Regions from separate parts of the Cellulosilyticum sp. genome, predicted to be linked through region 1. Evidence: riboswitches for the same ligand, from Rfam matches in the RefSeq annotation. Region 1 holds a riboswitch; the other holds the start of a gene.
What was found. Region 1 has a riboswitch for thiamine pyrophosphate ahead of thiM (hydroxyethylthiazole kinase). Riboswitches for the same ligand answer to the same signal wherever they lie in the genome.

Region 1 (15,227 bases):
ATCATTAAAGCGCCTACTATAATGAAGGTAATCATTCCTACAAAAATACCAATTGTACAATATCCTACCCACTTTCCCAACTTCATAAATCCCTTAGCCGCTTGAACTAATTCACCCGTCCAGGTTATAAACACCCCATCAAAAATAGGCATTACTTTAATCACTAGAAATATCATTACTATACAAAGCACACTTCCTAAATAAACAGGATAGTTCAAAGCACGCTTTAAATTCTCCTTCAATCTAGCTTCTCTTAAATAAGTCTTTGATAAAACCTCCAAAACTTCACCTAAACGATTTGCCAAAAGACCAATCTTTATCATACGAAGTATATACACGGGAAATTCCTGTGTATTTTGTAGTGCCTTATCAATTGACTTACCATCCCTTAATCCTACTTTAATCTTTTTAATAACTTGCTGGGTATAATCCTCCTCACTGTCTTGCTCCATAAACTCAATGGTCTCCTCTAAGGTCATTCCAGCACGTACCATAATGGCAAGTTCCTTACAAAAAGTTGCAAGCTCTGAATCTCTCACTCCAACCCCTCCCCTTTGAGGTACGTATTCGCTACTTTGTATAATACGCCTTTTCCTTCGTTTGTATGCTAAATTTATGTTTAAGATGCCTAAGTCTATGTCCATTCTTCGGTTTTATGTGCTGCACTTCATAATTTTTATTTATACATTTCGTACTACTTTGGCATAATTTTGTCCACTATTCTCATACCCTATTAATAGGACAAAAATGTATCCTGCTTTAGAGAGAGAAACTTTCTTATCCAACAATTATGTCTGCCACAACATAATTAATGCCCTATACTCTTGTATTCTATTACAAGATAGTATAGGGCTGCTTATTTATGCAATTTCTTCTATTGAATGGACACCTTCTATTTTATTTAGCTCCACTAATTCTTCTTCATGATTATATTTTTCCTGTAAACGCACTGTCATAATAGAGCCAACTTGTTGGCGCTCGCCTTTTTTAATTTTCTGTACCTCTACATTAGATACTTTGGCACCTTTTTCTTTTAGATATCTCAAAAATGATGTTAATGTACTCATATCCTCAAGTTCTACGTAAATCTCCATAACTTTAGAATTAGCTTGTACATAGTTATCCATATTATGAAGACCTGTCATAACGCCAAATAAAAATGCGCAACCAATAATAGCACCTTCATAAAATCCTATACCTATAGCTAGTCCCATACATGCACAGGCCCATAAACCTGCTGCCGTAGTTAGCCCTTTTACTTGATTTCGCCCAACTACAATAATGGTCCCTGCACCTAAAAAACCTATACCGCTAATAACCTGTGCGCCCATTCTACTTGGGTCCGTATCCATGCCTAAGACATCTACCATATACTGATTCGTAATCATAACAAGAGCCGCCCCCATACAAACTAAAATATGGGTTCTAAACCCTGCTGGCCTTCTCTTTCGCCCACGTTCAATCCCAATAACACCCGCACATATAGTGGCCAATGTTAGCCTTAAGACAATAGATACAAAATTCAACTCCCTTAAATAACTCATTATCCCTTCATAAGTAGCCCCCATATTCTCCCCTCCTTAAAAATAAAAAGCAGACAAGTTCATCGAGTATTTACTGGACTTCATTGTCTGCTACTTTTTATTATTTTCAGATTATATCACTTAATTTATTAAAAGTCAAAGCTAGATAAATTCACGTACTCTATAATTTACCCCAATGCCTTCTGCAATTTTTCTACATGCCTCAATAGCTTCTGGTCCGATGCTATCTACTACCGTTAAAGTTACTTCAGGTACATATTGTTTCACATCTTTAGCAAATTTAAGCATTGCATCAAATGAACCAATCCCAAAACGTGGTCTTACCACCGCATTATATTCTTCTGCTGTAGGTGCATTTAAACTAATAGAGATTGAATCGATATAACCCTTAAGCATATGCGCTACGGGTTTATTGTGAATAAGGTTCGCTAAACCATTACTATTTACTCTGATTTTAATATTACTCTTTGAGCGAATGTATTTACAAACTTCTACTACCGTTTCAATTCTTGTAAGAGGCTCCCCGTAACCACAAAATACAACTTGACTATAGTCATCTAAATTACGTTTTTCAAACTCTGCAATGATTTCTTCTAAGGATGGGTCATGCTCTAACCATAAGCTTTCTGAACCATATGCTCCATCTCCTTCTTCTCTAAGACAGAATGTGCAGCGACATGGACATTTATTTGTTAAGTTTACATATAACCCATCATGTACTTCATAAAGTATCGTCATTTTCTTAATCATACAAGCTCCTCCTTTAACTTCCTACTTTCATTCAAGTCTTTGTTTAAGTTCAAGCGATTCTTTAACTTCATCTTATCGAAGGCAACTGCTAAGCCAACAAAAAGTATGCCGCTACCAATAGGTTGAAGTGCATCTGCTGGTATACCTAATAGCGCAGTTAAAAAGCTTCCATAAATAAAACCTTCAACAATTGCATAAGCCACAAGCCCTGTAATTCCTGCTAAAAAGATAGCGATAATGTTACGTTTACACATCATTTTGTGCTGTTTAGAAGTAAAGAATGTGACTAGTAATGGTTTAATTACCATCGTTGGAATAACCCATATCATACACCCTGGTGTCATAAAGTCAGAAAGCCCTGCTCCTATAGCACTACTTGCCATAGCATATGGCATAGGCAATAGACAAGCACTTAAATAAACAACTGCATCACCTAAATGAACAATTCGGTTATTAATACCTAAAGGAATACTGATTCGTGTACCAATAAAGGTAAGTGCTGCAAGTAGTCCCGTTAATACTAATAGTCTCGTTTTATTAGATTGTCTCATTGATTCTCAACTCCTTTAAAAAAGCTTCATACATAATACCATCTCGCGTATCCCAATTAGGTTGCTGCTCAGTATATGCAATCGCCTTGCTAATAAATTCAGTGGCAAGTTTTATACTCGCCTTTAAGTCTGCTCCTCTTGTTAAACAGCCACATAAGATAGATGCAAAAATATCTCCTGTTCCACTATAAGAGCGATGATTATAAGCTACTTTCACTTCATACCATTCATTTTTCTCTACATCGATACCTATGTTATACATCACATCCTCTTCTATAAGGCCTGTTATAATAATTTTCTTAGGTCCTAGTGCCTTTAGCTTCTGTGATTTTATTTGATCTGTTGTATATAATCTTAGGTCTTCTCTTGTCATTTGCTGATTTAAATCAATCCCCATTAATAACTTAAGCTCTGTAATATTTGGCGTAATAACATCTGCTAAAGCTACTAAACGTTTCATATCCTCTGGATATGTGTTTTCATAAACTGGGTAAAGCTTGCCATTATCCCCCATAACAGGGTCAATAAGTACTAAAGTATGTGCCTTCTTAAATCTTGGTACAAGGTCTAATAAAATTTCTACTTGTTCCTTAGACCCTAAAAAGCCCGAATAAATAGCATCAAACTCGTGATTTAACTTTTCCCAATGTGTGTAATACTCTTTCATATGCGGTGTAAAATCCAAAAAAGAAAATCCTTCAAAACCAGTTTGTGCTGAAAGTACTGCTGTAGGTAACGGACATGTTTGCACTTCTAAAGTTGCTAATATGGCAATGGCCACATTTAAGGAACATCTACCGATGCCTGATAAGTCATTAATAATTGCCGCTCTTTTCATGTGAACCTCCCTAAGTCTCCATTTGCTTGAATATTTTCAAAATAAATTTCAATCTACTTTACATTTGTAATTCTAAAGTCTACAATAATGATTAATTATACGAATAAAATTTTGTATCGAAACAATTTCTATATTCCTTGCAAGTTAATATTTGTATTCTTGCATAAGAATAACATTCAGTCAATATAAAAAAAGGAGGTTTTTCTTAACATGCCCATTGTACCGTTACAATTTGATTCCAAAAGTACTGAGCCCTTGTATTCACAGCTTTTCCACTATCTTAAGAATCTCATTATCAACCAAGAACTTGAGTATGGCAGCAAATTACCACCTATTCGCCGCTTCGCCAAGGAGCTTGGTGTGAATAATATTACAGTTATTAATGCTTACAAACAACTAGAAGCTTCTGGGTACATTACCTCCAAACAAGGTAGTGGTTTCTACGTTTCTAAAAAAATGGCCAAGCAAAAATCTATGTTTGCACCCCCTGATGATGCCCATAACTTCATTAACTTCGCTAGTGCCTCACCGCATCCTGGCATTTTTCCAACAGAAACATTTAAGGAATATATTGTAGAGGCCATCGATCGTGATAAAGGATTTGCCTTTGGTTACCAGGAAGTTAACGGCTTTATGCCGCTGCGTGAAACACTCACAGAATTTCTAAATACTACCTATGGTCTCCATACAAATGCTAACCTAATTCAAATTGTTTCTGGTGCCCAACAAGGTATTGATATCATTGCTAAAAGTTTACTTCACGCTGGGGATACTGTTATTACAGAAAATCCAACCTACAATGGCGCCGTAGAAGTATTCCGCTCAAGGGGTTGTCGCATTGTACCTGTTCATCTTAATAATGAAGGCATTAACTTAATTGAACTTGAAAAAAAGGTGCGTATCTGCAAACCAAAGTTAGTCTATGTCATGCCAAATTATCAAAATCCAACAACCCGTTGCTATAGCCCGGAAACAATGGATCGTTTACTTTATCTAGCCAAACAATATGATTTCTTCATCCTAGAAGAAGACTCTATGCTAGAACTTTCTTATGGACACGAAATGCCACTAACCCTTAAATCCCTAGATACAGAAGACCGCGTCATCTATCTCAAGAGTTTCTCCAAACTCCTCATGCCAGGTCTTAGAATGGGCTTCATGATTATGCCTGAAGCTTTACTTGAAGCCTTCACCAAAACCAAACAAACCACTGATATTTCTGCTTCAGGCCTCATCCAACGTGCCCTAGAACTTTACTTCATCAATAATAAATGGGATGAGCATATTCACTACATGAAGGAAATCTACCGCGGCCGCTATGAATACATGCTTGCTGCCCTAGAAGAACTTCAAAAATATGATATTACATTTGAAAAACCCGAAGGCGGATTATGTTTCTGGATTCACTTGCCTCCACATATTTCATCAGAAAAGCTTTATCATGCATGCTATAACAAAGGATTACTTATCCTGCCATCTTCCATGTTCTTCTCTCACCTAGATCATGAAAAAGATGATTACATTCGTCTAAGCTTTGCAACCTGTACCATTGATGAAATGCATGAAGGTTTTAAAATCCTAAATCAATGCCTCGCAGAGTTTTTTGATTTTTAAAAAATTTTATAGTCCCATTAAATCCACACGACAAAATGTAAATTATATTTGACATTTATTCTTTTATAGTTTACTATAACCTCAAAGGAGGATATTCACCATGCCTAAGAATCTTAAAATAAAAGCTGCTCGTGCAGCATTAGATTTATCACAAAAAGACTTGGCTGAAACTGTTGGGGTTTCTCGTCAAACAATGAATGCTATTGAGAAGGGTGATTATAACCCCACTATTAAACTTTGTCGTGCAATATGTAGAGCATTAAATAAGAGTTTAGATGAACTTTTTTGGGAGGATGATAATGATGAAGAAAAATAATTTAGATGAAATGCAAGAACAACATCTTTTAAAAATTGAACACTATGGAATGTGGTTTGCCTTCTGGGCACTCTTCGCTTCTATATTTATACAAATACTAATAGGCTTAGATAGTCCACTTCAAATAGCTGGTGAAGCAATTATCCTTTTACTGCTTTCTTTTTACATACTATTTGCTTGTATACGTAATGGTATATGGGATCGCAGACTAAAACCTAATGCCAAAACAAATTTTATAACAAGTCTTATTGCTGGTATTTTTGTAGGTGTCTTTAATCTCATCCAAGGTATTAAGTATGGCTGGAGCAACCCTACTATTAGTACCTCTATTTCCGCTATTTCTACTTTTATTGTCACCTTTACTTTGTTACAGCTTCTTAGCCTACTATGCAAAAAAAGACAACAAGCATTAGAAGAAAGATCTGAATAATTTCAGACTAAATCTACCAAAACATTTAATTTCGTATAGGCTCACAATCTTCGTATAGGCTCACAATCTTCGTATAGGGAAGAACATATATCCTTTTCCTGTTTGTGGACAATTAAAATCATGTACTGCTCCTACAAGTGGAATATCATTCTCTTGTAAATACTTAATCACATTAGGAAAAGTGTTCCTCCCTTCATTTTCAACATATAAATATTCATATCCAGGTATAACCCACTTTGACCAGCCTTTTGGTGCCTCTGTATTATCATTGCATTCAACTCCTGCAAGATACAATCCTTCGCTAAAGTCATTTTCCCACGGATTAAACGAACGTGAAAAATCAGACATTGCCCCCCATATACCTAAAATATTGCCGCTATTATCCCTTTTTGCCAAATGAGCCACTTCATTAAAATTTGTATTGGCATCATCCCACAGTTTTTGAATAAATCCCTCACCTTCTTTTGTAGATCCTTCCTTTCCAATAACAACAAAAGCTTCTTTTTTGCATCTTTCAAGCTTCATACTTGCTCCTCCTCTTCACCCATAAAATTTTCGATAATCATATATTCTCTAGACTTTTTCTAGCCCTTTCAAGCTTTATATAGATTTCACACTTATAAAATTTAGTTATTCATAGTTTTTAGTCATGTGAAATCATTGGGGGAAATCAATTTACCTACATGTATATTGCAATTTTTTAGTTATTTTCTCCATACCTATGTTCTTCTACGTATTTTAAAAACTCGGGTGTTTTTGACCAATATTTAATACCCCAGTTTTCAAAATTCCATTCTTCCATATAATCATTACATTCAAAGTCAATATAAAATAACTCTTCATCCTGTACTATAAAATTCGTAGGGAAGTAATCAATATTAGTATGAGCTAGATAAAGTAATGCACACATAGCACGTACTTCCTTAATATATATTTCTTTCATTTTATCCTGAAGCACTAAATCATATATGGTATCTCCCTCTATGTATTCCTTTAAAATACGTTCATTTTCAATATCTACCGCTAACATTTTAGGCATCTTTATGCCTATAGATTTCAGTCTCTTATAATCATTAATCTCAGCCTCAATCTTATTGCCAAATTGATAATAGTCACATGGTTCATGATGAATCTGCTTTAATACATATTGCTTTATGCCATCTGACACAAGATAAGAGTACCCACCCTTTCCTTTGCCTAATAGTTTTTCAACACTATATTCTATCCCATTTACCTGCATCTACTTCCTCCTAATGGCTACACGCCTCACATTCATTTATTCAGCCCATTCATCGCTTATATTTACCAGTAATATCGCCCTTTTGAATAATATGCCCTTTCATAGCTTTCAGTAAATCACTTTTTTTGGCTCTACCATCTAAGTCTAAGAAACAATCTAGTACATAGAATTCAAATCTATACCTATGCATATTTCTAATAAAAATCGGTTGTTTAGGCCCACTATATCTATTCACACCATAAGCAGTGCCTTGTACTGCATTACTTAAAGATACTGCTGGTGAACCATAAGGAATATTTTCATTTTAAACTGCTCCTTTTTAGTTTTTGTCCATTACTTATGACTCTTATTTTAATACATTTAAAAGAATATTCAAACAAAATTATTATACCAATCCTCAAAATATAAATAGGGTGTTACGAAACTCTTTAACCAGCTTCGCAACACCCTATTTTATGGCCTCTCTTCTAAACAACTACTACATGTAAATTGATAAACCTTATTTTTCTGACCGCAGTAAGGGCAGAACCAGCTACCATCTTCTAAGGAGTGGCCTTGGGTAACTTTGGAGCGAGTATTTCTATCTTGATTCTTAACGAATTCTAAACCTGTCACTGGTATAGCAGAAACATTTTTATCTTCACTTCTAAACTTCCTGTTCCTTATTCTATCCATTAAACTACGTTTGGTTTCTAATAAGGCTCCACAATGCTGACAATATCTAGCTGGATCTTGGTTATTAAAATTACACTTAGAACAGAGTTTCATATTTGCCTCCAAAGCATTTATACATATATATTACTATTCCCCTAACTTGTATATAATGTGTAATACATTGGATGAATTTAAGCAAAAATAATCGCGTTATTTTTATAGGTTTTGCTACCGGTTACGATAACCCTACTTATATTTTCATTTAAACGTTCTTTTAATCCCTGTACTTACTCAACTCCCATGCTAACACCGCCCAATTGACAGAATTTTATACAATTATATCATGTAACATATATATTTCACATGGTCCTCTCATACATTTTCCCTTCTTTTAATAAACTATATAGAGTTTAACTTTTAGAAAGGATCCTATCCATGTTTCCTAAGTGTAATTATATGCATTCTCCCTTTTCACTTAATAATCTTGATGAAATGGGGGCCTATTTAGATGATACTAAAGCTATAGCTCAAATACTAGGCCCTACCTTGACTATCCCGCCTCGCGTGTTCACTCTTTACGAATTAGAAACTTACTATAATGGACAAAATGGTTCACCTGCTTATGTTTCTGCTAATGGCATTGTCTTTGATATCTCAAATAGCGGTGCATGGGCTACCGGCACACATTTCTCTCTTATCCCAGGTCATGACTACTCTACTCAGTTTACCATTTATCATAGTAATAATCTTATTGAAATGGCACAAAAAGTTCCTATCGTAGGCCACATCATTTATCCATCTACAGCTCCCTCATCCTCAAACACAGAAGACCAAGACTAAATCTCTAAAAAATAAATGGTAATTCACCCCTAACACAAGTGAATTACCGTTTATTTTAAAACTTACTCTATTTTTTCTTCCCACCATTTAAAACTCATATTAATTGTTGGTTTCTTAAGTCCTACTAATGATGTAATTACATAATAGTGGCTTGTTCCCGGTGCCACAATTATTATGCCATCTTCCTTTATGCTCAAAGTCTCATACTCTTTTACAGTTGTTGTACACCAACTTGTTTCCTTAGGAGGCTTCTGATTCATCCCAAAGAATATTCCACCTTTAGGTACACCACAAGGATTACAATTGAGATTTGCCATTGAAATACGTTCTACCTTTTCTAAGTTATCCAAAGTACGGTAAGCATTACATATTTCTATACGACATAACTCTTTTGATAGATTACATATTATTGCCGCATCCAAACATAGATTAACCCCTGAATTAATTGGATTACTTAAGCCAATCACCACATTATTAGCAAAGTTAAGATCTGGCGTAGCCCCCAAAAAATATTCATATACCTTATTTGCTTCATACCCTTCATTAATTGGACCAAGATTTTGTTCTCTCATTTTATTTCCCCCTAACTAAGCCTATTTTATTATCGACTTCTGCAATACACTATATTTTCATCTCCTCTAACGTAATTTTCACATACAATAACTATTTTTCCCCCTAGTACAATTTTGATTGTACCTATATATTAATTTATTACTTGCGCTCATAAACTATGACTACCTTTGTATATTTATATGGACTTTTGACTGTCCATGTAAAACAATCCTACCCCACTATTTTGCACTAATTTGTCCCTATTTCAATATCATCTTAAACTTTTACATTAAAACTGCTAAAATTCTCTCCTTACGACTTTACATTATGTACAAAATAGAGTGACTAAAGTCACACTTTCTACGCCATGCTATAGCAATGATTTAATGGGCCACTACCTTTTCCTAAATCTAGATTTGCTGTAATGGCACCTGTTACATAAGCCTTAGCATTCTCTACACTTACCTTCATGCTATGCCCCTCAGCTAAGTTACATGCAATAGCAGACGAAAGCGTACACCCAGTACCATGTGTATTAGGATTATTTATTTTCTTACCTTCTAACCAAATGCATTCGCCTTTTATATAAAGTAAGTCATCAGCGGTCTCCTCTAAATGTCCTCCTTTAATTAGAATATCCCCCTTAAAGAAAGTTTCTATCTTCTGAGCGGCTGTTACCATATCATCTTTTGTATGTATTTCAAATCCAGCTAAACACGCTGCCTCATGTAAGTTCGGTGTAATAAGCGTTGCTTTGGGCATCACCTTTTTACAAAGCGTTTCAATGGCATCATCACTCATTAACTTGCTCCCACTCGTAGAAATCATAACTGGGTCTAACACAATATTTTCAAGCTTATATTCCTCAATCTTTGCTGCAATTACTTCCATAATCTCCTTAGAAGAAATCATCCCTATTTTTACAGCATCAGGTCTAATATCATTTACAATACAATCTATCTGCTGCCCTACAAAATCCGGTGTTACCTCTTGTACACCATACACACCTGTTGTATTTTGAGCTGTTAATGCTGTAATCGCACTCATGGCATACATCTTATGAGCAGTGATTGTCTTAATATCTGCCTGAATACCCGCACCACCACTGCAATCTGAACCTGCTATTGTCACAACCTTTCTCATAGCCATTCCTCCATCTCAGTAATCTCTAGCATATAATAATCACATAATTCTTTAATCATCTCAGCCTCTAACTCTGCTTCTGAATCATAAATACCTAACACTTTAAAGCCTGCTTCTTTAGCTGTTTTTACACAATATCCCGCATCTTCTACAATGACCACTTCATCTTCATTTAAGCCCATCATCTTAGTAGCTTCTTTATAAATAGCCGGTTCATCTTTCCAGTGTCCAATATCCCCACAACTAACTACCACTTCAAAATAATCTAAAATGCCTAGTCTCTTAAGCCCTATTAACGCCAATTCTCTATCTGTCGCTGTAGCAATGCTCATTTTATAGCCCTTATTTCTTAAGCGTTCCAAGACTTCCTTTGTCCCTTTCTTTAAAGGTACCGTCTCAGCATAAGCCCGGCGCATCAAATCATTAATGCCAGCTACAATATCCTCTACGGACATTTGTAAACCTAAATCACTTCTAAAATAATGTGCTGTATCTATAAAGCTTAATTCCTTTAAACGATCATTAATATCTTCTGGTGGCTGAATCCCATTATTCTTTAATAAAGTTCCGCCAATGCCACGCCAAGTTGGCATAGAATCCAGTAATGTCCCATCCATATCAAAAATAATGCCCTTTATTTCAGGCCTATTCACTTTTAGCATTTTTCACTCTCCTTAACTTTTACCATCTCTTTACTCAATTCCTTCAGTACTCTAGTAGCCTCCTCAATATTTTCTTGTGCGAAGATAGCTGATACTACGGCAATGCCATCCGCACCATAGCCTGCTAACTCCATGAGATTTTCTTTATTAATACCACCAATTGCTACAATTGGAATATGTACATTTTTGCGAATTTCTTTAAGTGTCTCACGTGAAGTTGCATTAGCATCCTTTTTAGTAGAAGTCGTAAACATTGCACCAACACCAATATAATCCGCCCCCGCTTCTTGTGCACTTATGGCCTGTTCTACTGTTTGTGCTGATACACCCAATATCTTATCTGGGCCAAGTTTTGTCCTTACGTCTTGTGCTGCCATATCCTTTTGCCCCACATGTACGCCATCTGCATCTACCGCCAAAGCAACATTTACATTATCATTAATAATAAAAGGTACCTTATAAGCATCTGTTAGTTTTTTAATTTTCTTAGCTTCTTCAATAAACGCCTCTTCATCTAAATCCTTTTCTCTAAGTTGCAAGCAAGTAATGCCACCTTTTAATGCTGCTTCAACCTGTTCCTCTAATGCTTTACCATTTAACCAACTTCTATCTGTTACAGCATATAAACACATAGCCGCCTGGTCTATATTTAATTTATTTTCCATCTTCATTACCCTCTTCCTTAGTTCTTTATGCGTTATTGATTTTACCAGATACCCTTTGTAAGACTTAGCGCAGCTGTATTCTTGCGCCTTTAGCTAAAATCTCTCCATCTATTAGGCTCATGTAATCCATTAAGTATACCTTAAAGCTTCCAGTCCCTTCACCATTTACTTGAACTTTATTATAAGCAAGTTCACCGCAAAGCCCCATTGCACTTACTGCAGCAGCTGTTGCTTCTAATATGTTATCTTGATTTGCACCACAGTAACTTCCAATAACACTTGTTAACATACATCCTGTTCCAGTAATCCTAGACATCATACTATGCCCATTACGAATAACATATGCCATATCGCCTTGTGCAACTATATCAATCATGCCCGTAATTGCAATGACTGCATTTAATCTTCTACTTAAACTCTTTGCTAACATAATGGCCTGGTCTAGATTTTCTTCATTTATTTTATCTTCCCCTACTGCATCCACACCTTGTGTTACACCTGAGCCTTCATAGATTGCTTTAATCTCAGATATATTGCCTCGAATAACAGAAACTTTTACTTCCTGTAAAAGTTGAAGAACCGTCTGCATTCTAAGCTCCGAAGCACCTATTCCTACTGGATCTAAAATAACCGGATGACCTAGATGATTCGCTCTGCGTCCTGCTCTAATCATAGAATCTATCGTCCTTATATTTAAGGTCCCAATATTAATTACCAATGCGTGACACATACTTGTAATATCTTCAACCTCCAAAACATCATCCGCCATAATAGGGGAGCCACCACTGGCTAATACAATATTGGCACAATCATTGACCGTTACATAATTTGTAATGCAATGCACCAAAGCGCCATTTTCACGTATATTTCTAACAATACTGTTTAATTCCATTATTTTAATCTCCCTTTCCTAATATCCATTAACGTTTACTTCATATTCAATGTAAATTAATTGCCACTTCAAACTTAATCTATTCATGTGCCAATAATTTTTTTGCAAAGTGCCTCTCTGATTAAATAATACAGTTAATTATATAACATTTATTTGTATTTTAAATATAAAGACGTTTGGCCCGTAATTTAAAATTACACTTTTGCACAAAAAACTTTTGTATAGAAATTCTTATATAGAAATTTTTATATAGAAAAAGGAGCTTTATACTAAGTTAGTACAACAGCTCCTTATTTCCTCATTTATTTAACCACGTAACTATTACTCTATTAAAAAATAGTAAAACTATTTTAGGATAAAATTACCCCTTTAATTTCATAATGTTCCCTACGTTGGCATTATCCAAATCAGGTCATAGGTCGAAGCTGTCAACTTCCTCTCAGCCTGCCTCACAGGCTCCCTCCACTATCTTAGCTTTTTAATCTCTTACTTTAAGTCTATTTATATTCTTCCAGACTCTTTCTTTATTATATCACTACTTGTCTTTATCTCAAAACAAAGACCACTATTTAATTTGTGTTACAGTATATCCCTTTGCTTTTAATTGATCAATTACACTATTATCTCGTGCACTAATGTAATGCGCTGCCCCCACTATTATAAAATATGTGTTTCCAGTCTCATTATTTAAGCACCCCTCAATTTTTTCTGCCATCTTTGCATCACGATTTGTGAGTAATTTATCTATGTATTCCTTAGTTAACACTTCATTTCCTAAATCAACATTACTTGTATCATAATATACCTTAAATCCTTCAATATCTCCAGCCTTCATTAACGTTAACCATTGATCATTCATTGCTTTAATCTCTTCTTCACTTAAAGCTTCACTTGAATCCTCACTATATAACAAATTATATAAATTTCCTAACAGTAAGTATTCCTGCAATTCATCAGAAAAACTATCAAACATTTTTGCCTGTATCTCATAGCTCTCTAACGGATAAATCTCCTTATCATCATAATACGCCTTATAAAAGAAATAATTATCAATGCCATACTCTACAGCTTCTTGCGACTCTTCAACTTCTCTTATATCACTTAAACTTAAAGTAGATACATAATTACTCAAATACCAGACCTTAAATTTATTAAGCTGTGTTTCTGTTAAGCCTATCGCTTCTTTGCATGATAACAATAAATCATATGTTTCCTCTGAAACATGATCCTTTAATGAAGAACCATCATCATAAAGTGCTAAATTAGCAAATTTATTATAATCTGCTTCATCTGATGTATCAATTTCAAATCCAATCACATCAGCCGTATCATAGGCCTCTAATATCTCTTGAGCAAAAGGATACAATCTAGCATCCGCTGCATGGATAGAACCAAATAGATATACATCATTTTTTCCGCCTTCTACTTTCCAAAAGTAACCTTTGCTCCCTGCATCCAATTGATTATATACCCAATCTGTAATACGTGTGCCAAATACAATAGCTTCTTCTATAGTACATACCCTATTTAATTTAAAATCCTTAGTATTTCCGGATAAAATATTGTTTTTTTGCATAAATTCTATAGCATCTATTTCATCTAATCCTAAGTCTACTGGGTACTCATAATTCTTAAGTACTAAAAATAACCCTCTTAAAACTTCTCCTCTTGTATTACCCTTAACCTGTTCATCTATAGCATTTTCTTTTAATTTTACCCCACTTATGCTCTGTATCTTCTCACTAATTCCCTTTTTCAACGTAGCAATCTGCGCCTTAGTAATCTTAGCCTTAAAATTCTCATGCCAAGTCAAAGGATATATGCCATAATTCTGTCCCTCCATGACCGCTTCCATAGCCCATGCGCTAGGATAATCATTACTTACCTGTTCCTGTGCCATAACTGGTGCTACACACATTATGCCAACTAACATCACTGCACAGAGCTTCCTTACATTGTTCTTCCACTCATACAAGACTCTAACCATTTCAACACCACCCTATTTTTAGTCCCTATTATTAATATTCGTCTCATTTATTATAGCACTACCTATTCAAAACAAATACAAATTAATGGAATATTTAAATTACATATTTATTGTAGATTTCACATTTATAAATTTTAGTTATTCATAACTTTTAGTAATGTGAAATCATTGAGAGAAAGCAATTTACGTACATATATATTTCAAGGTTTTAGTTGGTTTCTCTATGCTAACGCAAAAAAGAGGTCATTCAAACGAATGACCTCTTCCTTATCTAACGCAGAGACTGGGATTCGAACCCAGGGAGGTGTTACCCTCGCCGGTTTTCAAGACCGGTGCCTTAAACCAACTCGACCATCTCTGCTTATTAAATTATTTATGCAGCAGGCTGAATAAATATGCCCGAGACCGGAATCGAACCGGTACGAGGGTTAGCTCGCAGGATTTTAAGTCCTGTGCGTCTGCCAGTTCCGCCACTCGGGCACGATACTTGCTCAACCGCTACTGCTCACTTAGTATATTATATATTTTGACCTAAGTCAATACCTTTTT
Region 2 (15,227 bases), on a different contig from region 1:
GTATATCTTTACAACCTGCTTTTATCTATTTAATGGGAAGTTTATATTGAAACTTGGTATATTATTTTTAAGCTTATGTTTAGACTTGATATTAGAAGAAACATTGATTATAGGAGTAAGTTTTATACTCCAGAAAGATTATGCAGTAGTAAGTGAAAGTAAATTGTTAGCACAGGTTGTTGTACAGTATATAAAATTTATTATACTTGTTGGATTTAGCAGGGTATACAAGCTATATATTAAGAAGAATCCGCAGAAAAAGCAGTATATGAACCATTTAGGTGGGACAGTGACGACATTACTTATTATATTGCCTATTTCAAGTTATATCATATTAGCAATTTTCTTAGAGACCTTTATTGTGAACTTAACGAAAATGGAAGCACTCATTATGGAAAGTGCAGTGATGTGTTGCTTATTGGCATTTAATATACTGATTATAGTATGTATTAATAAAGTAATCGCTAATAAAGAATATGAGTATACAAATGCTATGATCAAAGAACAATTAATAATACAGTTTAATCATTATAAATATTTAGAACGTATTAATAGAGAAACACGTGGGCTTAAGCATGATATGAAGAACCATATGATTTGTATTCAAAGCCTTTTAAAAAATAATAAAAACGAAGAGGCAATAACCTATGTTGAAAACGTGACAAAGCGTATTGAACAATTAGGAAATAAGATTAATACAGGAGATACGATTATAGATGCTATATTACAAGAAAAGTTAGGGAGAGCAGAAGAACAAAATATAGCACTTAAGGTTAAGGGAAGATTTGTAGCACCATTAGAAATGGATGCCATGGATAAATGTACATTGTTTGCAAATGCATTAGATAATGCCATAGAAGCTTGTGTAAAAATAGAAGAGGTTCGTAAGCGTACAATAAGCGTTGAGTTAGCACATAATAGGGAATATCTTATTATAAGTATTTGTAATCCTATAGCAGAGAATATACAAATTCAAGCTGGTAAGATAAAAACATCTAAAAAAGATACAAAGTATCATGGATTTGGTATTGAAAATATGAGGGCAGTAGCAGAGAAATATGATATGCATTTTAAGACGGAAGTAAAAGAGGAGCAATTCTGCGTTGAAATGATATGTAGCATTACTTCAAAATAATACATTTGATGTCTTTTTTATAACATGTTATGACAAGTTGTTGAAAAGATGTAGAAGAATGAAGTATATTTTTTAGGTAAGGAAAAACAGATATATACTAAAAAAAGGCTGAAGGAATAAATAATTCCTTCAGCCTTTTTTTAATACATTTCATGGCTATAAAACAACATTTTGTGACAAAATATTGTTTTGAGATAAGTAAAATAATACAATATATTATATAAAATCAAAAAATAACAGGAGAAAATAGATATGAAAAAGAATACAAAAACTACAGTATGGAATGTAAAAAAATTTAAAGAGATTACAGATGAAAAGGAATTAAGAAAAATAGAAGGTGGCACACTAAACAGCTTAAATAGCTCGATTATTAAAGTTTTAAAAAAGTTATTTGGATAATTTAAAGATAAAAGACAATACTTAATACACATGAGAGGACTTTATGAAATATAATTGCATTAAACAACATGATATAACAGACTGTGGTGCAGCTTGCCTTGCAACAATTTGCAAGCAATATGGATTTAAAACACCTATTACAAAAATTAGGGAAGTAGCAGGAACAGATAAACAAGGCACAAATGCCTTTGGTGTGATTAAAGCTGCTGAGCAATTAGGATTTAGTGCAAAAGGGGTAAAGGGAAATCAGGAAGCATTTTTTAGTGAATTTCCACTGCCAGCTATTGCTCATGTTGTAGTAGATGGCATGTTGCTGCATTATGTTGTCATCCATAAGATTACTAAAAAAGAAGTGATCATTGCGGACCCCGCAAAAGGAATTGTGAAGTATACACCAGATGAATTTTTCAAGATTTGGACAGGTGTTCTTATTTTATTAGTACCAAATCAAAACTTTAAAAAGGGGAAAGAAACAAAAGGTCTTTTTGAGCGATTCTTTCATTTGTTATTACCGCAAAAGGGACTGCTTATTCAAGTATTTTTAGCATCACTTATTTATACCGCATTGGGGATCTTAGGTGCCTTCTATATGAAGGCTCTTTTAGATGATATATTGCCCTATGGACTTATGAAAACGTTACATGTATTATCACTTGGGGTAATTGGATTATACATATTACAAACTATTTTAAGTGGTTTCAGGTCACATTTATTACTCTACCTGAGTCAAAAGTTAGATATAGCATTATTACTTGGTTATTATGAGCATGTTCTGAAATTACCAATGAGTTTCTTTGGAACGCGAAGAGTGGGGGAAATTATTTCTCGCTTTCAAGATGCAGGCCATGTAAGAGATGCCATATCTGGTGCCACATTAACTATAATGATTGACACATTAATGGTAATTGGTGGAGGTATCATTTTGTATATGCAAGATGGTCTTCTATTTGGTGTGGCATTTATTATTGTACTGTTATATGCAGTAATTGTGTTTGCCTTTAATAAGTCGCTTAAAAAGGGAAATCAAAGGCAGATGGAGGAGAATGCCCAGCTTACATCTTACTTAGTAGAATCACTTAATGGGATTCAGACTGTAAAGGCATTTAATGCAGAACGTAAGGTGAATTTAGAGACAGAAGGTAAGTTTATCAAGCTTTTAAGAAGCATTTTTAAATTGGCTTTAACGACTAATGTACAAGGGATTCTTAAAAATCTTGTAGAACTTATAGGTGGTGTAGTGATTTTGTGGGTAGGGGCATATCAGGTTTTACAAGGGAATATGTCAGTGGGAAGTTTAATCACGTTTAATTCATTACTTGCATATTTCTTAACACCAATGAAGAACCTTATTAATCTGCAACCTGAACTGCAAACTGCCATGGTAGCAGCAGAGCGTTTAGGTGAAATCTTAGATTTAGAACTAGAATGTGATGAAAATGAAGAAAAGAAAATGCAGCCTGAAAAATTTGAAGGTGCAGTAAGCTTAAGGAATGTAGACTTTAGATATGGCACTAGAAATTTAGTGTTAAAGCATATTAATATGGAGATTAAAAAGGGCGAACGCATTGCTCTAGTAGGTGAGAGTGGCTGCGGTAAGACAACACTTGTGAAGCTCTTGCTTAATTTCTATCCAATAGAAAAGGGTGACATTCTAATTGATGGCAATAATATTTTAGATATCAAGAAAGAAGCTTTAAGGGAGCATATTGCCTATGTACCACAAGAAACCTTCTTATTTAGTGGGACCATTTTAGAAAATTTATTATTAGGAACAGAAGATATAGGTATGGAAGAGGTAGTGGAAGCAGCCAAGATGGCAAGGGCTCATGAGTTTATTAATGAATTACCGCTTAGATATAATACCCACCTTGAAGAAAATGGTGCAAATCTATCTGGTGGGCAGAGACAAAGGCTTGCAATCACAAGAGCAATCCTTAAAAAGCCAGATATTTTAATATTAGATGAGGCAACAAGTAATCTAGATTCTATTACAGAAGCAGCTATTGAAAATACTATTAATACATTTAGCAAGGGTATGACCACTATTATTATTGCGCATAGACTCAGTACAATTAAGCGTTGTGACCGTATCTTTGTAATGGATAAAGGTGAGATTATTGAAGAGGGTAGCCATGAGGAACTAATGAAAGCTGAAAAACGCTATTATGAATTATGGCAGCAACAATTACCTAGTCTAGAAATAGAAGATAGGAAGGTGAGAAGTTAATGCAGCCAATTATAAAAAACATACAAGAAATTACAGATAGTAAGGAAATGTATGAAAGTAAACCTCACCGATTTCTAAGCTATTTTATTTATATTTTACTAATCAGTATTATTTTAGCAGGTGTATGGATGTACTTTGGAGAAATAGATGTTGTTTCTAAGGGAACAGGTGTCGTGCGCCCAAATGAAAATATCAGTAGTGTACGCAATAAGGTACAAGGAGAAATAACAGCTAGTTATTTAGAAGAAGGCAAGCAGGTACAAAAAGGAGAGGTTCTTTTTACAGTTGCTTATGATGACCTGGAAATTTCACGTTTGAAACAAGAAGAGCTTATTAAAGATATTGAAGTGCAGCTTGAAAGGCTTAAGAAGTTAAGGGATAGCATCGAACAGGATAAAAATCTTTTTTCAAAAACTGAAGAAAAGGAATACTATGAGCGCTATATAAAATATACTCAAGACTTCGAAAATCTTAAAAATGCCAATCAAATTGCAAGTAAAAATGAAACTATATCTGCAAGTCAAACGGATATTAATAAGCAGATTTATGAAAATAAAATTTTAGAGTATGACAATACGCTTAAAGAGCTTACAGATTATAAAGCCTCTATTACGCAAGGCGAAAACGTTTTTGAAAATAAGACCTGTGCGTATGCCTTAGCATTTGATACCTATATTTTTGAAGTAAGAGAACTAGAACAGGAAGTGATGGATAAGAAGGTAGCTTATGAGCTAAATTGTAGCTTAGATGAAGAGAATCTCGTAGCAAAGAAGGAATTAGAAAGTTCAAAAGCAGAATTTGAAGCAGCACAAAATAAATTAGTAAGCTTGAAGGTAAGTGCATTAGGCGAAGTAGAGCGTAAGATAGAAGAAATTAAGCTGACCAAAACAAATGCAGAACAGGAAAAAAGTAAACTCGTTGTAGATGAGACTTTATTAGCAGCTAATGAAGAACAAAGACAATTGAGTTTAAAAAAATATAAGACAGATATACTCGTAGAGTTAAATAGCCAGATTGAAGAAATGGAACAAACATATCGTACAGGTCAGAGGGAATTAGAGCGCATAGAAGTCGCTATTGCTGACTGCAGCGTAGTTGCACCAATTGATGGCACAATTCATATAGGGACCAATATAAGTACTGGTGACCTCATTAGTGCAGGTGCAGATATTGCAACGATTATCCCAATGAGTGATAGCTTATATAAGATTGAAATCTTCATGCCAAACCGTGAAATAGCGGGCATTGAAGTGGGTGATCAAATTAAGTACAAGTTTGATGCATTACCATATAAAGAATATGGCCAGCTAGAAGGGGAAATTCAAAAAATTTCTACAGATGCTAAAGTTAGTGAAAGTCAAGGCATTAGTGGCTACCTAGTAGAAGGAAGCATTGCAAAGCAAACTGTTTATAGCTACAAAGGAGAAGCTGCTGAAATAAAAGTAGGGATGACCTGTGAAGCACATGTTATAACGGAGCAGAAGAAGATATTATACTACTTACTTGAAAAGATTAATTTAATGGATTAGAGAAAATTATATGATTTGCATTATGAGAGTGGCTGAAGTAAAAGAAGAAATTATAAGATAGAATAAGTGGCATAGACAATTACTATAAAAGTAGTAAGAGTCTATGCCATTTATGCATTCATATAAAATAGGTTATAGATTAGTTTACGCAAATATCTTGAGTAAAAGTGAAATGTGATATAATAAACTTGAAATTAAATTTGAAATTGAAAATAAATTTATAAAATAGATAAGGGAAAGATGTCATATGCAAATAGAAAATAATTTTTTACCTATGTATTATCAGCTTAAGAATATAATTATTGATATGATTGAAAATGAAGAGATTGGTGTAGATGAATGTATTCCTTCAGAACCCAAACTTATGCAGACATATAATTTAAGTCGCACAACGGTTAGAAAGGCTATTGATGAACTTGTAAACGAAGGTTATTTATATAAGAGACAAGGCAAAGGAACCTTTGTAAAAGGACGTGGTTTTGAACAAGGACTTATAAAATTATCTGGATGTAGTGAGGATATTAGGCGTTATGGCTTAGAACCTAAACCCTATGTACTTAAGGCACAAATAGAAAAGCCTTCTAAGAAGACTGCAAAAATGCTGGAGATTAGTCCTGAGGAAGATACATTTTATATGGAACGCGTTATTTATGGTGATGATATACCTATCAATAAAAATAAAAGTCATATTCCCTATTATTTAGTACCTGGCATTGAAAAAATAGATTTTAATAAAGAGTCTCTTTATAAGGTTATTGAAAAAGATTACGGGATAGTCATTAAAAGAGCAATTCGAACAGTAGAGGCCATTTTGGCAAGTGAAGAAATTGCACTTCAGCTAAAAGTAAAAGAAGGTGCACCAGTTATGCTCTTTAAGGGACAAGTATATGGTGAGTTTAAGGGAAAAGAAGTGATTGTAGAATATTTTGAAGCTATTTATCGCTCAGATCAATTTCAATTTTATATTGAACAACATAGATAAATACATATGTGCAATTTGTATCTGAAATAATATCAATAAAAAAATAATATAGATGAGGTTGTATAAAAATAAAATTTTGTTTTATTAATTACATACTATTGAAAAATATTCAGAAAAATAGTATAGTTAACTTGTACGTACAACATGACGACCGAACAATTAGACCCATAGGTAAATTAAAATATAATATACACTCATCTAGGAGGAAAAAAGCAATGAAATTATTCGTAGATACAGCCAACACAGAAGAAATCCGTAAAGCAAATGATTTAGGTGTCATTTGTGGTGTAACAACTAACCCATCACTTATTGCGCGTGAAGGTCTTGAATTTAAATCTGTTATTACTGAAATTACAAGTATTGTAGATGGACCTATCAGTGCAGAGGTTATTTCACTTGAAGCCCCTAAAATGGTAGAAGAAGCAGTGGAACTTGCTAAAATACATAAAAATATTGTAATCAAGCTTCCAATGACTGAAGAAGGCTTAAAAGCTACAAAACAATTAACAGAAAAAGGCATTCATACAAATGTAACTTTAATTTTCTCAGCAGCACAAGCATTACTTGCAGCAAAAGCTGGTGCAACATATGTTAGTCCATTCATTGGACGTCTTGATGATATCGGCATGGATGGTATGGCGCTTGTAAAAGATATCGCAGACATTTTCAAACTTCACGGTATCAAAACAGAAATCATTGCAGCAAGTATTCGTGGACCACTTCATGTAGTAGAAGCGGCTAAAGCGGGTGCACATATTGCAACTGTACCTTATAAAGTAATTGTACAAATGACAAAACATCCTCTTACAGACAATGGAATTGAACGATTCCTTAAAGACTGGGAAGGTTTAGAACAAAAACTTAAATAAAGTGAATAAGGGTAGGGCTTGCGTAAGGGAGTAGGCTGAGTCTTCTTGTGGAGGCATTGAGGGCATGGATAAGTTGGCGTATTTATTTTTCCTTGACCCTCGCTACGCTCGAAGGTCAGATAAAAATAAATACGCCAACTTACCCACACCCACGCAAGATGTTGAAGAAGACTCAGAGCTGGCCCTTACGAAGACACTTATTTTGAAGCAGGAAGCGAACTTATTTGTGGTGAAAATCGGGTGGTGACGGTAGTCTCTTTTATATAGGAAGTAGTTGCAGAAAGTAACTGCTTTGCTAGCGGGGGAAAGATGACTTTGCATAAGTAAGTAAGTAAGTAAGTATGAAGGTTATAGAGTAGGAAATAAAAAGGTTAAACTTTAGGAAATATAGAATACGTAAAAAATACGGATTCTTGGGCAAACTCATTCATTCATAGGTTTTAAAGGGAAGGCATTGGCATGTTAAGGGGCTGATGCCTTTTTGTGTGAATTCATTTAGGGGCAAAAATGTGGCAGAGTGGTATAAGATAAAAGAAGGATATAGATGAGAGAGAGAATACTTGAAGCCGTAAATCAACGGGTATAGGCAAGAAGAAATAATATGAAATAGTATGAGATAAGATAAGATAAGATAGGGATGTGATAAAAAGATGAGATATGTAGTGGTATGCGTTGTGAAAGGCGAAGCTGGGGTGAGTAACAATAACTTAAGAAAGGAGATATGGGAGAAGTTCCAAGCAAGGTCTTCTAAGTTGCCAGCGCATTTTACGATTAAAGCACCTTTTGAACATGAGGGAGAGCTTACAGAACTTACGGATGCATTGGAGAAATTCTGTCATAGTGAAAAGGCAGCGCCTTTTAGGTTAGAGGGGTATGATCATTTTGATAACCGTGTGATTTATATGCATGTCAATATGTCTAAGGCTGGTAAAGCGATGCATGATAGGTTGATTGATACAATGGGTGAGGTACCTTATATTCATTTTGATTCAAAAGATGGAAAGGATAAGACCTTCCACGTTACCATAGCTTCTAAAAGGCTTCAGCCTCTTTATGAAACTGTATGGCAGTATGTACAGCAGTATCCTTGTGACTATGATTGCCAGTTTGATAATGTTTCTATTTATAAATGGGAAGATGAAACATGGAAATTATATAGGGAATTTTTATTAGGGGAGTAATGCCATATGCAAGTTGCGCTTAATTATAATCTTGATATAATGTGATTAGACTAAAAAGAGATATTTCCCAAATTGATAGATCAAAATATATAGATGGGGGAGGAAAGTATGAGAAAAGTTATATTATATATTGCGATGAGTATAGATGGTTATATTGCAGATGAAAAGGGAGGCGTGGACTGGTTAGCAGGGGATGGAAGTGATAAAGACAATCAAGGGAGTTTCCCACGCTTTATAGAAACGGTGGATATAGTAATTTTGGGATATAAAACATACTATCAAATTGTCACAGAGCTATCTCCTGACTCATGGGCGTACCTTGGTAAAAAGAGCTATGTTTTAACGCATAAGAAATTAGATAGTACTGATGAGATTATTTTTACTGATGAAAATTTATCTGATTTAATAAACCGGCTTAAACTAGAAGATGGAAAAGATATATGGATTTGTGGTGGGGCATCTATAGTTAATCAATTGATAAATTTAGATTTAATTGACAAGGTGTGTGTTTCACTCATACCAACATTATTAGGAAAAGGCATTAGCCTATTTACAAAGCACGAAAAAGAAATGCCCCTAAAACTTATTTCAACAGAAATTAATAACGGCATAATCGACCTATTTTATGAACGCAGAGATTTTAAATAAAAGTTATGTTGGAGTTACTTTTTTTCTTTTTAAAAGTAACTCCAACATAACTTTTTTCTGTTTCCCATATACATCTCTTATTTATTCAAAGATATCAACCTTTTCTCCAGCAAGGACTTTGTTCATGCTGCGGACAGCACACATTTTACCACACATTGTACAGGTATCTTCGTGTTCGGGTTTTGATTCTTCACGATAACGTCTTGGTTTCTCTGGTTCTAAGGCGAGGTCAAACATAGCTTCCCAGTTGATATCTGCACGGGCTTTGCTCATTTTGTTATCCCAGTCTCTTGCACCAGGGATATTTTTTGCAATATCACCAGCATGGGCTGCTATTTTAGTAGCTACGATTCCTTCTTTCATATCTTCAAGGTTAGGTAGGCGAAGGTGTTCAGCTGGTGTAACATAGCATAAGAAGTCTACGCCAGCCGCTGCCGCAATAGCACCCCCGATAGCACTTGTAATGTGATCATAGCCAGGCGCAACATCTGTTACAAGTGGTCCGAGTACATAGAATGGTGCACCATGACAAAGTTTTTTCTCTAGCATAACGTTTGCCTCAATTTCATTGAGTGCCATGTGCCCTGGTCCTTCAATCATGACTTGAACATTTCTTTCCCAAGCACGTTTTGTAAGCTCTCCAAGTGTAATGAGTTCTTTGATTTGAACTGCATCTGTTGCATCAGCAATACTACCAGGTCTACAGGCATCTCCAAGACTTAAGGTAACATCATATTTTTCACAGATATCGAGAAGTCTATCATAGTATTCATAAAATGGATTTTCAGCATGATTAGCTTCCATCCAAGCAAATAGGAGAGAGCCGCCACGAGAAACGATATTTGTAAGACGTTTATTGCGTTTAAAGGTTTCAACTGTTTCACGATTAAGACCTACGTGAATTGTCATGAAGTCTACGCCGTCTTCAGCATGTTTTTCAACTACTTTAAAGAACTCATCTATTGTGATATCTGCAATGTCTTTTTGTAAGAAACCAATGGCATCGTACATTGGTACTGTTCCAATCATAGCAGGAGCAGTGGCAATGAGTTTTTTTCTAAACATTTCTGTATGACCATAGTTTGAAAGGTCCATAATAGCTTCAGTTCCCATTTGAATCGCCATATTTACCTTTTCCATTTCTTTTTCAATGTTGCAGCAGTCTCTAGAAATACCAAGGTTAACGTTGATTTTAGTTTTTAAGCCTTCACCTACACCTTCAGCAGAAAGACAAGCATGATTTTTATTAGCAGGAATAGCAATTTTACCCTCAGCTACTTTTTGCATAATAAGTTTTACATCTACATTTTCCTTTTTTGCAACAGTTTCCATTTCCTTTGTGACAATCCCTTTTTTTGCAGCATCCATTTGTGTTGTATAATTCACTTTAAAGCCTCCCATTTTATAGTATTCTCAAACATTCTAAAGCTGAAATTATTTTTATTTATAAGGGGTACAATATAAAAAGCAATAAAAAAACCTCCAAATAGAAAATCTATTTAGAGGCAATAAAATTTATGGTTTGAAGGATTTAAATATCTATATAAAAGATAATTAATCATAATCGACTTGCTTCCCTACGATGGTATTAACCATATCAGGTTCAACGAGTTGGAATAATCCTCTCAGCCAAATGGCACCCCTAGCTAGTGTGTTTGTATAATTTAGTATAATATACAGATTAATAAAAGTAAACTTTAAATTCAATGAAATATAAAAAGATAAATAAAAAACGTGGTAAATAATGGAATTAATTTAACGATAAATAGCTTGTATAAAATAAATGGGAAATAGTGTAAAACGTATGCTTTTAAATACCTATATTATAAATAGGAAGAAATTTTTTTTGGTTTTGGGCATATTTTGAAGGCTATGGAACATTTTACTCCTTGAGGTTTTTCCAAATATGTAGTATTATTCAATGTAGTATGTAAGCGAAGACTCGTTTTTTATGGATTAGGAAAGTATAACTATAATTTCCTATCCTAAAGATAACGCGACGCTAGACTCTTTATTTTAGAGTAGGAAAGTTCGGTTTTTAACTGTGCGGCTCAAATATAGATAATGTGACGCTAGTCACTTTATTTAAGAGCAAGGAAGTTCGAGTAGAAAACGGTGTTTCAAATATTTTCTTACTCCGAAGAGAAGATGGCACTAGCCATTTGATGTTTATATAAATTATAGATAGATTGTAGAGGTAATGATCATAGAAAGTATATTATTTAACCAATTAGAAGTATCAGAAGAAATTATTAGAGCGGCTCAGGACATGGGATTTGAGGAGACAACTCCTATTCAAGCAAAAGCAATCCCAGTTATTTTAGAAGGAAAAGACATTATTGCACAAGCACCTACAGGAACAGGTAAAACATGTGCTTTCGGTATCCCAGCAATCGAACTTGTGGATACAAGTGATGATAATGTACAAGTTTTAATTCTTTGTCCAACACGTGAGCTCGTTATCCAAGTAGCTGAAGAAATAACAGCTTTATCAAAATACAAAAAGGGTGTACGTGTCCTTCCGATTTATGGTGGACAACAAATTGATCGTCAAATTTCTGCCCTTAGAAAAAAACCACAAGTTATCATTGGAACACCAGGTCGTGTAATGGATCACATCAGAAGAAGAACACTTAAACTTGATGATTTAAACATGATTATCTTAGATGAAGCAGATGAAATGCTTAACATGGGATTCCGTGAAGATATTGATATTATTTTAGAAAGTGTACCAGAAGAACGTCAATTCGTACTTTTCTCAGCGACACTTGCAAAAGCAATCTTAGACATTGCAAACAAATATCAAAATGATCCAGTAAAAGTAAACGTAGTTCATAAAGAGCTTACAGTACCTACTATCGAGCAGTACTACTTAGAAGTTAGAGATGCTAACAAAGTAGAGGTATTATCACGTTTAATCGATGCAAATAACTTCAAACTTTCAGTAGTATTCTGTAATACAAAACGCCGCGTTGATGACCTTTGCCGTGATCTTCAAGCAAGAGGATACAGTGCAGAATCTCTTCATGGTGATATGAAACAACTTCAAAGAGATAATGTTATGTCTCGTTTCAGAAATGGTCTTATTGATATTCTTATTGCAACAGACGTAGCAGCTCGCGGTATTGACGTTGATGATGTAGATGCAGTATTCAACTATGATGTACCAAGTGATGAAGAATATTATGTACACCGTATCGGTAGAACTGGTCGTGCAAAACGTCAAGGTGTATCTTATACATTTGCAGCTGGTAAAGAACTTGTTAAATTAAGAGATATCCAACGTTATACAAAATCAAAAATTAAACTTATCAAACCACCTTCAATCGAAGATATCCAAGAAAATAAACTTTCAGGTATCATGGATGAAGTAAAAGAAGTACTTGCTGAAGGCGGACTTTCTAAATATACAAATTATATTGAAACACTTTTAGAAGAAGTGGGCGATATCACAGAAGAAAACTATGCAACTTCTCTTGAAGTAGCAGCAGCTTTCCTTAAAATGACTATGGACAAACTTGTAATGGGTGCATCTGCAGAGCTTTCTGTAGAAGATTTATCAGCGCGTTCAAGCTTTGATGCAAGTAAATTTGATGGCAACATGGTTCGTCTTTTCATCAACCTTGGTAAAAAAGACAACTTACAAGTTTCAGACTTAGTTAAATTCATTGCATCTAACTGTGAAATTAAAGGAAAAGAAATTGGTCGTGTAGATATGCTTGAGAAATTCTCATTCTTCGAAGTACCAAAAAATCATTTAGAAAATGTAATGACAAGTCTTATTGGTGAAAGCTTAAAAGGTAGAAAAGTTAACATCGAAGTTGCTAACAAAAAACAAGGTGGCAATGGTGGCGGTGGCCAGAGACGTGACCGCGGAGACCGCGGTGACAGACGTCAAGAAGGTGGACGCAATAACTACAAACCAAGAAGAAAAGTTAAAGAAGACTAATTATAACTAAAGAGGGCTATAGTACTAGTGAAAAAATCTAGTGCTATAGCCTTTTTATTGTGAATAGATGTATTATCAATAAATGAATAACTCAATTGTATAAATGCAAAATCTATAAAATATGACTAAGATAAAGATACAACTTAGACAATGAGATGGCAGAAATGTATAAATAATTACAGGATAGACACAAAAATTATACATAATGTACTAGAGATGTTGATTTATTTTTTTGAGATAAATAATATATCTGTAACGAGCTCAATATAGATTTCATATCTATAATTTTTTTAAAATAATCGGATACGTTTCTAATAAGAGTTAAGATTGAATAAGGATTTGATATAAAAAAGATATGGAGGGATAATTTTATGAAACGAAGGAATTTTATGAAACGAAGGAATTTTATAAAACGTATAGGGGCTATTATTTTATCTACTATGGTAACGTTACCAGTTGGACCATTGCAGAATATTATGCAAAATACTATTTTTGCAGCTTCACCGGTAACGGTATCAGAAAAGGTACAAGATGGTGTTATGCTACATGCTTTTAACTGGTCTTTTAATACAATTAAGGCGAAGTTACCTGAAATTGCAGCTGCTGGCTATACGGGAGTTCAAGTTTCTCCAGTACAAGGTACGAAGGATAGTACGAAAGATGCAAGTAAGTGGTGGATTTTATATCAACCTACTAATCAATCAATTGGAAATGCTCAATTAGGAACAAAAGACGAATTTGCTGCATTATGTCAAAAAGCAGATAAATATGGTATTAAAATCATTGTTGATGCAGTTATGAATCATATGGCGAATAATGGAGATCAAAATAGTTGGTCAGGCGTGGTAGATCCAGCATTTGATCGTTATGATTTTTATCATAATTTAGGTCAATGTACTGATTGGAATAATAGATGGGCAGTTACACAACAAGGTATAGGTATGCCAGACTTAAATACGCAGAGCTCAGAAGTTCAAGCTAAAGCAAGTGCCTTTTTGAATGAGTGTATTGCCTGTGGTGCCGATGGCTTTAGATTTGATGCTGCAAAACATATTGAGACAAATAGAGGCGCCGATAGTGGCCAAAGTTGGCAAGGTAGTTATTGGGATAATGTATTAGGAAGTTTAAATAATAAGGATAATATATTCTTATATGGTGAGATATTACAAGGTGGGGCAGATAACTTAGGTGCTTATACAAGTTATATGCGTATTACAGATCATAGTTATGGATGGACATTAAGAGAGGCCGTAGCTAATAAAAACCTTTATTCAATAGGTGATTACAATACAGGTATGTCAGCTTCTAATCTTGTAAGCTACTTTGAAAATCATGATACGTATGAAGATGGAAATTCAACTTGGCTTACAGATTATGAAAGAAAGATGTGTTGGGGAATTTTAGCAGCAAGAGCTAATGTAGCACCATTACTTTTATCTAGACCAGCAGGAACAATCGGTGAAGCAGGAGAAGAGTTATGGAAAAATCAAGAAGTTGTGGCAGTTAACTTCTTCCATAATGCAATGGCCGGACAAGGTGAATATATTCGTTATCCAAGACAAGAAACAGTAATGATTGATCGTGGTACAAAAGGCACTGCTATTATTAATACTTCAGATAGTTTCTATTTAAATAGCCCAACAAATTTAGCGGATGGGAACTATACAGATAAGGCAGGTTCAGGGGCGACATTTAATGTTTCTGGTGGATATATTACAGGTCAAGTACCAGGTGGTAGAATCGTTGTAATTGGTGATTATGTAGTAGGTGAAACAGGTTCAGGAGATATAACTAATAATTCAAATAGGGCAACAACATCTCCAGAGAAACCAGTTATTGGTGAAGCAGTTACAGTTAAATATGATGCAACAGGTACAACACTTGATGGTTCAGGTGAGATGTTACTTCACTGGGGATATGATGGCTGGCTTACAAGTGAAGATGTTCAAATGAATCAAACAGGTGCCAATAAGTGGGAAGCTACAATTACAGTGCCATCAGAAGCTACAAGCACATTAGACTTTGTATTTACAAACGGTACAGGATGGGATAATAATAGTAGCAATGATTGGCATGTAGCACTTACTGAATCACAGGGAGAAGAAGATCCATTAGCTGCTTATTTTGTAAAACCATCTGATTGGAGTGACCAGGTTAATATTTATGTATATGATGAAAGTGGTTCTACTGTAAAAGAAGTAGCACAATGGCCAGGCGTAGCAATGACAAATGAGGGCAATAATTTATATAGTTATACATTACCTGAAGGTTGGGATGAAGCACAGGTAATCTTTAATGATGGCAATAA

Region 2: linked by a shared signal. The riboswitch ahead of thiC (phosphomethylpyrimidine synthase ThiC) and the one ahead of thiM (hydroxyethylthiazole kinase) in region 1 are both predicted to bind thiamine pyrophosphate.

What each region holds. Positions count from the first base shown of each region.
Region 1 is NZ_CEVXFV010000052.1:224-15,450, reverse strand. It holds gene AC1VAQ_RS16930 (type II secretion system F family protein) at 1-539, opposite strand, end outside; gene AC1VAQ_RS16925 (MgtC/SapB family protein) at 861-1,568, opposite strand; gene AC1VAQ_RS16920 (TIGR04100 family radical SAM protein) at 1,686-2,294, opposite strand; gene AC1VAQ_RS16915 (TIGR04002 family protein) at 2,291-2,845, opposite strand; gene AC1VAQ_RS16910 (pyridoxamine kinase) at 2,832-3,683, opposite strand; gene pdxR (MocR-like pyridoxine biosynthesis transcription factor PdxR) at 3,894-5,297, shown strand; gene AC1VAQ_RS16900 (helix-turn-helix transcriptional regulator) at 5,398-5,613, shown strand; gene AC1VAQ_RS16895 (DUF6773 family protein) at 5,597-6,043, shown strand; gene AC1VAQ_RS16890 (GyrI-like domain-containing protein) at 6,104-6,568, opposite strand; gene AC1VAQ_RS16885 (RIO1 family regulatory kinase/ATPase domain-containing protein) at 6,744-7,283, opposite strand; gene AC1VAQ_RS16880 (hypothetical protein) at 7,333-7,518, opposite strand; gene AC1VAQ_RS16875 (zinc ribbon domain-containing protein) at 7,737-8,051, opposite strand; gene AC1VAQ_RS16870 (cytochrome b5-like heme/steroid binding domain-containing protein) at 8,430-8,777, shown strand; gene AC1VAQ_RS16865 (DUF6143 family protein) at 8,840-9,349, opposite strand; gene thiD (bifunctional hydroxymethylpyrimidine kinase/phosphomethylpyrimidine kinase) at 9,690-10,472, opposite strand; gene AC1VAQ_RS16855 (HAD family hydrolase) at 10,469-11,134, opposite strand; gene thiE (thiamine phosphate synthase) at 11,128-11,805, opposite strand; gene thiM (hydroxyethylthiazole kinase) at 11,864-12,691, opposite strand; TPP riboswitch at 13,058-13,164, opposite strand; gene AC1VAQ_RS16840 (TraB/GumN family protein) at 13,257-14,678, opposite strand; tRNA gene AC1VAQ_RS16835 (tRNA-Ser) at 14,954-15,039, opposite strand; tRNA gene AC1VAQ_RS16830 (tRNA-Leu) at 15,075-15,158, opposite strand.
Region 2 is NZ_CEVXFV010000021.1:3,867-19,093, reverse strand. It holds gene AC1VAQ_RS10545 (sensor histidine kinase) at 1-1,135, shown strand, start outside; gene AC1VAQ_RS10540 (hypothetical protein) at 1,388-1,534, shown strand; gene AC1VAQ_RS10535 (peptidase domain-containing ABC transporter) at 1,578-3,761, shown strand; gene AC1VAQ_RS10530 (beta-barrel domain-containing protein) at 3,761-5,290, shown strand; gene AC1VAQ_RS10525 (GntR family transcriptional regulator) at 5,538-6,272, shown strand; gene fsa (fructose-6-phosphate aldolase) at 6,488-7,141, shown strand; gene AC1VAQ_RS10515 (hypothetical protein) at 7,206-7,388, shown strand; gene AC1VAQ_RS10510 (2'-5' RNA ligase family protein) at 7,792-8,322, shown strand; gene AC1VAQ_RS10505 (dihydrofolate reductase family protein) at 8,431-8,970, shown strand; gene thiC (phosphomethylpyrimidine synthase ThiC) at 9,052-10,356, opposite strand; TPP riboswitch at 10,528-10,624, opposite strand; gene AC1VAQ_RS10495 (DEAD/DEAH box helicase) at 11,171-12,919, shown strand; gene AC1VAQ_RS10490 (starch-binding protein) at 13,291-15,227, shown strand, end outside.